DNA from 2 places in the Streptomyces sp. NPDC051183 genome. Region 1 is predicted to be linked to the other one. Evidence: riboswitches for the same ligand, from Rfam matches in the RefSeq annotation. Region 1 holds a riboswitch; the other holds the start of a gene.
What was found. A riboswitch is a leader RNA that binds a small molecule or an ion and turns the genes downstream of it on or off. The one in region 1 is predicted to bind ZMP and ZTP.

Region 2: linked by a shared signal. The riboswitch ahead of glyA (serine hydroxymethyltransferase) and the one ahead of AB0M99_RS11155 (bifunctional 5,10-methylenetetrahydrofolate dehydrogenase/5,10-methenyltetrahydrofolate cyclohydrolase) in region 1 are both predicted to bind ZMP and ZTP.

The regions. Positions count from the first base shown of each region.
Region 1 covers NZ_JBFBBA010000010.1:29,902-34,962, reverse strand. The annotation lists gene AB0M99_RS11160 (peptide MFS transporter) at 1-1,012, opposite strand, end outside; gene AB0M99_RS11155 (bifunctional 5,10-methylenetetrahydrofolate dehydrogenase/5,10-methenyltetrahydrofolate cyclohydrolase) at 1,130-1,975, opposite strand; ZMP/ZTP riboswitch at 2,042-2,136, opposite strand; gene AB0M99_RS11150 (class I SAM-dependent methyltransferase) at 2,194-2,955, shown strand; gene AB0M99_RS11145 (RNA polymerase sigma factor) at 3,171-4,757, shown strand; gene AB0M99_RS11140 (hypothetical protein) at 4,776-5,061, opposite strand, start outside.
Region 2 covers NZ_JBFBBA010000006.1:207,306-212,366, reverse strand. The annotation lists gene AB0M99_RS07685 (hypothetical protein) at 1-21, shown strand, start outside; gene AB0M99_RS07680 (glutathionylspermidine synthase family protein) at 28-1,230, shown strand; gene rocD (ornithine--oxo-acid transaminase) at 1,244-2,452, opposite strand; ZMP/ZTP riboswitch at 2,562-2,652, shown strand; gene glyA (serine hydroxymethyltransferase) at 2,686-3,963, shown strand; gene trpS (tryptophan--tRNA ligase) at 4,296-5,061, shown strand, end outside.

The DNA.
Region 1 (5,061 bases):
AGGGCAGCGACTGCGTCCAGCTGGCCGGGATGTGCCATCCGAGCAGACTCAGGTCGGTCTTCTGGGCGGCGAACATGTTCAGCTCGTTGCCCATCTGGTCGTAGACCAGCCAGAACAGCGTGGCGGCCAGGAAGAGCCAGACGTAGGCCCGCAGCCGGGTCTTCTCGGTCGCGGTGACCTTGGGGCTGCGGTACATCGACAGGAGCACGCCGGCCGGTACGACCACGGCGACGACCGTGAGCACGAAGGTGATGTTGTCGATGCTCAGCGCGTGCGCGGCGACGAGCAGGCCGATCAGGACGGCCGTGAAGACCAGCCCGTACGAGGAGGACGTGCGCACCCGGGCCCGCTCGGCGGGGGTCAGCCGGACCACGGGCTCCTCGCGCAGCTCCCGGGCGAGACGGCGGCCGCCGAGGACGTACTGGACGAGTCCGAGGGCCATGCCGACGGCGGCGGCGCCGAAGCCGAGGTGCCAGTTGATCTCCTCCCCGAGGAAGCCGACGACGAGCGGGGCGATGACCGCGCCGAGGTTGATGCCCATGTAGAAGATCGAGTAGCCGGCGTCGCGGCGCTGGTCGTCCTCGGGGGCGTAGAGGCGGCCGACGAGGGCGGAGATGTTCGGCTTGAGCAGGCCGGTGCCGATGACGATGAGCACCAGGCCGGGCCATACGAAGACGGGGTTCGGGACGGCCATCAGGACGTGGCCGGCCATGATGACCACGCCGCCCCACAGGACGGCGCGGCGGGCGCCGAGGAAGCGGTCGGCGATCCAGCCCCCGGGCAGCGCCAGCAGCGAGATCATGGCCATGTAGACGCCCTCCACCGCCTCGGCCGTGCCCTGGTGCAGTCCCATGCCGCCGTGGCCGCGGGAGGCCGCGAGGAAGTGCACGAGGATGGCGACCATGCCGTAGAGGCTGAACCGCTCCCACAGCTCGGCGAGGACGAGGGTGGCGAGGCCGCGCGGGTGCCGCCGCTTCGTGCTCCGCGCCGGGCCGCCTGTCTGCATGTCCATCGATGGGTTCACATGACCAGTGCACCCTCGGGGCGTCCGGTACGGATCGGTCTTTCGGCCCCCACCGGGGGGAAACGAAACGCCCCGGACCGTTGGGCCCGGGGCGTTCGTCCCTGCTCAGAGGTCCGCGAGCGCCAGCCCGGCCTGCGCGGCGGCCGCCTGGACGGTCTGCTCCAGCAGTACGGCGATGGTCATCGGGCCGACGCCGCCCGGTACCGGGGTGATCAGCGAGGCGCGGGCGGCGGCCGACTCGAAGTGGACGTCGCCGACGTTGCCCTCGTTGTAGCCGGCGTCCAGGACGACCGCGCCCGGCTTGATGTCCTCGCCCCGGATGAACTCGGCCTTGCCGACGGCGGCGACCAGCACGTCCGCCTGGCGCACGATCGACGGCAGGTCGACGGTGCGCGAGTGGCAGTAGGTGACGGTGGCGTTCTGCTCCAGGAGCAGCATCCCGGCCGGCTTGCCGAGGATCGCGCTGCGCCCGACCACGACGGCGTGCTTGCCCGTGAGGTCCACGTCGTAGGCGGCGAGCAGGCGCATGATGCCGCCGGGGGTGCAGGAGACGAAGCCCGGCAGCCCGAAGCCCATGGCGGCGAAGGAGTGCATGGTGACCCCGTCGACGTCCTTGCCCGGGGCGATGGCCTCGAAGGCGGCGCGCTCGTCGATGTGGTGCGGAACGGGGTGCTGGAGGAGGATGCCGCTGATCCCGGGGTCCTCGGAGAGCGCGGTGAGGGTGGCCACCAGCTCCTCGGTGGTGGTCGCGGCCGGGAGCTCCACGTGGCGGGAGGTGATCCCGGCCTTGGCGCAACGGTTCTGCTTCATGCGTACGTAGGTCACGGACGCGGGGTCCTCGCCGACCAGCACGGTCGCGAGGCAGGGGGCGGTGCCGGTGCGCTCGGTGATCTTCGCGGCGTGGGCGGCGGTCTGCTCCGAGATGCGGCGGGCGAGGGCGGTGCCGTCCATCAGCTGGGCAGTGGCGGTCTGGGCAGTCGTCACGGGGTCTCCTGAACGTCGCTGCGGTTCGCGGTAGCGGTTCGCCCAGGCGCGCGGCAGTCGACGTACGTCCCGTACGCCGGGCCGCTCCCCGGTGGTGATCCACCCGAACGCCAGTCACGGCCCGCGGCCCACTGTAGTCGACTTATCCGGTGGATGACCGGCGCCCGAGCTGGGACGATCCAGACATGACCCGAACTTTCGACCATCTCGTCGCCGAGGCCGAGTCCGTATCCGTGGACGGCTGGGACTTCTCCTGGCTCGACGGCCGCGCCACCGAGCAGCGCCCCTCCTGGGGCTACCAGCGGCTGCTGGGCGAGCGGCTCGCCCGGGTCCGCTCCGCCCTCGACATCCAGACCGGCGGCGGCGAGGTCCTCGCCGGATCCGGCCCGCTGCCCCCGCTGATGGCGGCCACCGAGTCCTGGCCGCCCAACATCGCCAGGGCGACCCGGCTGCTGCACCCGCTCGGCGCGGTGGTGGTCGCCGACGCCGACGAGCCGCCGCTGCCGTTCGGCGACGAGGCCTTCGACCTGGTCACCAGCCGGCATCCGGTGACCATCTGGTGGGACGAGATCGCACGGGTCCTGCGGCCCGGCGGCACCTACCTGTCCCAGCAGGTCGGGCCGGCGAGCGTCTTCGAGCTGGTCGAGTACTTCCTGGGCCCGCAGCCGGAGGAGGTCCGGCGCGGCCGGCACCCCGACGACGCGGTCGCGGACGCCACGAAGGCGGGGCTCGACATCGTCGATCTGCGCTCGGAACGGCTGCGAACGGAGTTCCACGACGTCGGAGCCGTGATCTACTTCCTCCGGAAGGTGATCTGGATGGTGCCCGGCTTCACGGTCGGGCAGTACCGGGACCGGTTGCGCGAACTGCACGAACAGATCGAACGCGAAGGCCCGTTCGTCGCGCACACCGCCCGTTTCCTCATCGAGGCCCGCAAAACGGGCTGATGGAAGGGGCCGACGGAATCGCGCCGGAATGGTTGCCTCGCCACAGCGTGGCGCAGGTCACTCAATTCAGCGCGTAACGAATCGACTCGGGCATGCGATGAACCGACAGGTGTCCTCGCGCGGCCCCGGAATACAGACCCCCCTCGGGTCTGTTTCCCGAGTTCGCGCGATGATGTCCCGCCCACCCCTTATCTGTTCGCAACGAGAGGCTCCTTGTGTCGCTCAGCCCGTCCCGTACGTTCCCCACGGAGATCGCCGAATCCGAGGCCCTTGTCGCGCTTGTGGAGCGCGGCCGCGAGCAGGGTCACATCAACGGTGACGACGTGCGCCAGGCCTTCGAGGCCGGCCGCATCCCGGTGGACCAGTGGAAGCGGGTCCTGCGCAGCCTGAACCAGGTCCTGGACGAGGAGGGTGTCGCGCTGCACGTCAGCGCCGCCCCCGCCACGAAGGCTGCCGCCAAGAAGCCGCGCAAGGCGGCCGCTGCCCCGGCCCGCACCGCCACCAAGAAGGCTGCCGCCGCGCCGCGCCCCATCGGCGCGCGCAAGACCTCCGCCACCAGCCCGGCCCCGGCCACCGCTGCGGCGATATCCGCTTCGCCGGCCACCGCCGCCGAGGACGAGACGACGGCCGAGGCCGTCGCCGAGCCGAAGAAGCGGACGGTCAAGAAGACCACCGCGAAGAAGACCGCCACCAAGAAGACCGCGGCCAAGAAGACCACCGCCAAGGACGGCGACGAGGGCGAGACCCCCGTGGCCGAGGGCGAGGACTGGGCGGCCGAGGACCTCGTCGACGACACCGAGGAGGAGGCCCCCAAGCCCGGCGGCACCCAGGGCTTCGTCCTGTCCGACGACGACGAGGACGACGCCCCGGCGCAGACGGTCATGGTTGCCGGCGCCACGGCCGACCCCGTCAAGGACTACCTCAAGCTCATCGGCAAGGTGCCGCTCCTCAACGCCGAGCAGGAGGTCGAGCTCGCCAAGCGCATCGAGGCGGGCCTGTTCTCCGAGTACAAGCTCGAAGAGGAGGAGGACCACAAGCCCGCCTTCAAGCGCGAGCTGGAGATCCTGGTCGAGGACGGCCGCCGCGCCAAGAACCACCTGCTGGAGGCCAACCTCCGCCTCGTGGTCTCCCTGGCCAAGCGCTACACCGGCCGCGGCATGCTCTTCCTGGACCTGATCCAGGAGGGCAACGTCGGCCTGATCCGCGCCGTGGAGAAGTTCGACTACACCAAGGGCTTCAAGTTCTCCACGTACGCGACCTGGTGGATCCGCCAGGCGATCACGCGTGCCATGGCGGACCAGTCGCGCACCATCCGCATCCCCGTCCACATGGTCGAGATCATCAACAAGCTCGCCCGCGTGCAGCGCCAGATGCTCCAGGACCTCGGCCGGGAGCCCACTCCGGAGGAGCTGGGCAAGGAACTCGACATGACCCCCGAGAAGGTCATCGAGGTCCAGAAGTACGGCCGCGAGCCGATCTCCCTGCACACCCCCCTGGGTGAGGAGGGCGACAGCGAGTTCGGTGACCTCATCGAGGACTCCGAGGCGGTCGTGCCGGCCGACGCCGTGTCGTTCACGTTCCTCCAGGAGCAGCTCCAGTCGATCCTGGGCACGCTCTCCGAGCGCGAGGCGGGTGTGGTCTCCATGCGCTACGGCCTCAACGACGGCCAGCCGAAGACCCTGGACGAGATCGGCCGCGTGTACGGGGTCACCCGTGAGCGCATCCGCCAGATCGAGTCCAAGACCATGTCGAAGCTGCGCCACCCGTCGCGTTCGCAGGTGCTGCGCGACTACCTCGACTAGAACCGGTCGGGTTGGCGGTCAGGTCAGCCGGAAGACCGGCCCCTTGGGTGTGAACGGCAGGGAGGCACCCTGCGGAACCAGAAAGGCGTGCTCGCGCCGGATCCGCAGGGTGTCGCACTCCCCGTCCGTGATCACCAGCACGGGGGCCCCGGGCGGGAAGTCCTCCGCCCGCTGCAGCAGGTCGATGCCCGGCTGCAGCACGGTCCCGCCGCGCCCCCGCACCCGTACCCGGCCCGCGATCTCGGTCGGCGGCAGATAGCCCGCGTCGTACGGCGCCGCGTCGCAGAACACGACGCGTGCCGCC
Region 2 (5,061 bases), on a different contig from region 1:
ACCGGCTCCAGCGGCGGCTGACCCCCGATGAAGCGCCACACCATCGAGCCCCGCCCGGACTGGCAGCGCATCGTCGAGGAGCAGGGGCTCATCTACCCCCTCACCCGCTACCCCGACGACTCCCTGCGCCCCTACTGGGACGAGAGCGCGTACTACTCCTTCTCGCTCCCCGAGGTCGAGGCGCTGGAGAACGTCGTCGAGGAACTGCACGCCATGTGCCTGGCCGCCGCCGCGCACATCGTCGAGCACGACCGCTTCGCGGACCTCGGCATCACCGACGCGAAGCTCGCCGGACGCATCCGCGAGTCCTGGCGGCGGCGTGCGGAACAGCCCTCCCTGTACGGCCGTTTCGACCTGCGCTACGACGGCTCCGGCAGCCCGGCCAAACTCCTGGAGTACAACGCCGACACCCCGACCTCCCTGGTGGAGGCGGCGAGTCCGCAGTGGTTCTGGATGGAGGAACGGTTCCCCGGCGCCGACCAGTGGAACTCCCTCCACGAGCGCCTCGTCGACGCCTGGCGCCGGCAGTCGGAGCTGCTCCCGACCGGCCCGCTGCACTTCGCGCACTCCGAGACCGACGAGCTCGGCGAGGACCTGATGACGGTCGCCTACCTCCAGGAGACCGCCGAGCAGGCGGGCCTGGAGACCGAGTCGATCTCCGTCGAGCAGATCGGCTGGGACAGCCTGTCCGGCCGGTTCGTGGACCAGAAGCTCCGCTTCATCCGCAGCTGCTTCAAGCTCTACCCGTGGGAGTGGCTGGCCGCCGACGAGTTCGGCCCGCAGGTCCTCGGCACGTACGACCACGGCGGCGGCTCCGGCACGACCGCGTGGATCGAGCCGCTGTGGAAGATGCTGCTGTCCAACAAGGCGCTGCTGGCGATCCTGTGGGAGCTCTTCCCGGAGCACCCGAACCTGCTGCCCGCCTACCTCGACGGACCGCGCGAGCTCGCCGACACCGGCGGCCAGGGGTACGTCGCGAAGCCGCTGCTCGGCCGCGAGGGCGCCGGCGTGACCCTGCACCCGGCGGACGGGAGCGGCGAGCCGTTCGTCCCGGCCGAGGGGGAGGCGTACTGCTTCCAGGGCCTGGCCCCGCTGCCCGACTTCGACGGCAACCGGGTGGTGCTCGGCGCGTGGGTCGTCGAGGACGAGTCGGCGGGGCTCGGCATCCGGGAATCGGCGGGGCCGGTCACGGACGAGTACGCCCGCTTCCTGCCCCACGTCATCCTCTGACGGCCGAGGCCGTCTAGTCGGCGGCGAGGACCGACCGGAGCCGGTCCAGGCCCCAGTCCAGGTCCTCCTTGCTGATGACCAGCGGCGGCGCGATCCGGATCGTCGACCCGTGGGTGTCCTTCACCAGCACCCCGAGCTCCATCAGCTTCTCGGAGATCTCCCGGCCCGTCCCGCGCGCCGGGTCGATGTCGATGCCCGCCCACAGCCCGCGTCCCCGTACGGCCGTCACCGCGCCCCCGCCCACCAGCAGGTTCAGCTCCCGGTGCAGATGGTCGCCGAGCTCGGTGGCGCGCTGCTGGTACTCGCCGGTCCGGAGCATCGCGACGACCTCCAGGGCCACGGCGCAGGCCAGCGGGTTGCCGCCGAAGGTCGAGCCGTGCTCGCCCGGCCGGAACACGCCGAGCACGTCCCGGTCGGCGACGACCGCCGACACGGGCACGACCCCGCCGCCGAGGGCCTTGCCGAGGATGTACACGTCGGGGACGACGTCCTCGTGCTCGCAGGCGAAGGTCTTCCCGGTGCGGCCGAGGCCCGACTGGATCTCGTCCGCCATGAACAGGACGTTCCGCTCGCGCGTCAGTTCCCGTACGCCGCGCAGGTACCCGGCGGGCGGTACGAGGACCCCCGCCTCGCCCTGGATCGGCTCCAGCAGCACGGCCACGGTGTTCTCGGTGACGGCCGCGGCGAGCGCGGTGAGGTCCCCGTACGGGACGATCTCGAAGCCCGGGGTGTACGGGCCGAAGTGGTCGCGGGCGTCGTGGTCGGTGGAGAACGAGACGATCGTCGTCGTCCGGCCGTGGAAGTTGTCGGCCGCGACCACGATCTTGGCGTGGCCGTCCGGGACGCCCTTGACCTCGTAGCCCCACTTGCGGGCGGTCTTGACGGCCGTCTCCACGGCCTCGGCGCCCGTGTTCATGGGCAGCACCATCTCCTTGCCGCACAGCGCGGCGAGCTCGGTGCAGAAGTCGGCGAAGCGGTCGTGGTGGAAGGCGCGGGAGGTGAGGGTGACCCGCTCCAGCTGGGCGCGGGCCGCGTCGAGGAGGCGGCGGTTTCCATGGCCGAAGTTGAGGGCCGAGTAGCCGGCCAGCATGTCCAGGTACCGGCGGCCCTCCACGTCGGTCATCCACGCGCCTTCCGCGGTCGCGACGACGACGGGCAGCGGGTGGTAGTTGTGCGCGCTGTGCGCGTCGGCGGAGCGGATGGCATCAGCAGTTGTCGACACGGGGTCTCCGATCGTCCGTCAGGCCTGTGACGAGGGTGGCGTCACTTTCCATCCTCGCTCGTACAGCGGACGGAGAAACCTTTCTTGTGGCGCGCCCGCTAAGGTGGGCCGTACGCACGGCAACTGGCGCACGGAGAACCAACTCCGGGGGAGTCGTGCGCGCACGACCGCATACAGGGCCGCTCGCCTGGGCCTCGCGGGGACGAACCGACATCGACCCCGGAGGAGCCGCCATGACCGCGCGCCAGCCGTCCGCCCATCCCGCCCTTTTCGCGACCGACCCCGAACTGGCGTCGTTCGTACAGGCGGAGGAATCCCTGCAGGCCGAGACCCTGCGCCTGATCCCCAGCGAGAACTACGTGTCCGCGGCGGTGCTGGAGGCCTCCGGCACGGTGCTGCAGAACAAGTACAGCGAGGGCTACCCCGGCCGCCGGTACTACGAGGGCCAGCAGAACATCGACCGCGTCGAGGCACTGGCCGTCGAGCGCGCCAAGGGCCTGTTCGGGGTGGACCACGCGAACGTGCAGCCGTACTCCGGCTCGCCGGCCAACCTGGCGGTGTACCTGGCCTTCGCGAAGCCCGGCGACACCGTGATGGGCATGGCCCTGCCGATGGGCGGCCACCTCACCCACGGCTGGGGCGTCTCGGCGACGGGCTCCTGGTTCCGGGGCGTGCAGTACGGGGTCTCCGCCGGGACGGGGCTCATCGACTACGACGCGGTGCGCGACCTCGCGCTGGCCGAGCGGCCGAAAATCATCTTCTGCGGCGGCACCGCGCTGCCCCGGACGATCGACTTCGCGGCCTTCGCGTCCATCGCCGAGGAGGCGGGCTCGGTCCTGGTCGCGGACGTGGCGCACATCGCCGGCCTGATCGCGGGCGGCGCCCACCCCTCGCCGGTGCCGCACGTGGACGTGGTGTCCACCACCACCCACAAGACCCTGCGCGGCCCGCGCGGCGCGATGCTGATGTGCCGCGCGGAGCACGCGAAGGCCATCGACAAGGCCGTGTTCCCGGGCCTCCAGGGCGGCCCGCACAACCAGACGACCGCCGGCATCGCGGTCGCGCTGCACGAGGCGGCGCAGCCGTCGTTCGTGACGTACGCGCACGCGGTGGTGGCCAACGCCAAGGCCCTGGCCGAGGCGCTCCTGGCCCGGGGCTTCGACCTCGTGTCGGGCGGAACGGACAACCACCTGATCCTGATGGACCTGACGTCGCGGGACGTCCCCGGCAAGGTCGCCGCGAAGGCGCTGGACCGCGCGGGCATCGTGGTCAACTACAACACCGTGCCGTTCGACCCGCGCAAGCCGTTCGACCCGTCGGGCATCCGGATCGGCACGCCGTCGCTCACTTCCCGTGGGCTCGGGGTGGACCACATGCCGGTGGTGGCGGACTGGATCTCGCGCGCCGTCGACGCGGCGGCGAAGTCGGACGAGCCGGCCCTGGCCGCGATCCGCGCGGAGGTCACGGACCTGATGGCCGCCTTCCCGGCCCCGGGTCTCCCGCTGTCCTGACCCCGCGGCCCGGCTGCTGGGGGCGCTGCCCCCAGACCCCCGCGCCTCGAACGCCGGCGAGGCTGGATCTTTCAGCCCCGCCGGCGATTGAGGCGCGGGTGTGGGCAGTGCCCGCGAAGCCCCGCGCAGCGGCATCCCCCCGTGGCCTGAACGGAAAGCGGTCGCTCGGCCGGGGCAGGATCCGGACGCGCCGCTACTGTCCGGTACTCGGGCGGAGCCCCGGCGCGGGGCCGGGCGCGGGGTGCGGCCCCGGACGCGCCGGGCCCCGCGACCCGCACGGATCCGGCCAGCGCGCGGACAGAGTCCCGCCCCGCACCTGAGAGAATGAAGCCATGGCTTCTGATCGTCCTCGCGCGCTCTCCGGCATCCAGCCCACCTCCGGTTCGTTCCACCTCGGGAACTACCTCGGAGCCATCCGCCAGTACGTGGCCCTGCAGGAGACGCACGACGCCTTCTACATGGTCGTCGACCTGCACGCGATCACCATGCCGCAGGATCCGAAGGACCTCCGCGCGAACACCCGCCTCTCCGCCGCGCAGCTGCTCGCCGCCGGCCTGGACCCCGAGCGCTGCACGCTCTTCATCCAGAGCCACGTCCCCGAGCACGCGCAGCTCGGCTGGGTCATGAACTGCATCACCGGCTTCGGCGAGGCCAGCCGGATGACCCAGTTCAAGGACAAGTCCGCCAAGCAGGGCGCGAACAACGCCACCGTCGGCCTGTTCACGTACCCGATCCTCCAGGTCGCCGACATCCTGCTCTACCAGGCGAACGCCGTGCCCGTCGGCGAGGACCAGCGCCAGCACATCGAGCTGACCCGCGACCTCGCCGAGCGCTTCAACCAGCGCTTCGGCAACACCTTCACCCTCCCCGCGGCGCACATCGTCAAGGAGGTCGCGAAGATCTACGACCTCCAGGACCCGTCGATCAAGATGTCGAAGTCGGCGTCGTCCCCCAAGGGCCTGATCAACCTCCTCGACGAGCCCAAGGCCACCGAGAAGAAGATCAAGAGCGCGGTGACCGACACCGAGGCCGTGATCCGTTTCGACGCCGTGGAGAAGCCCGGCGTCAGCAACCTGCTCACGATCTACTCCACTCTCA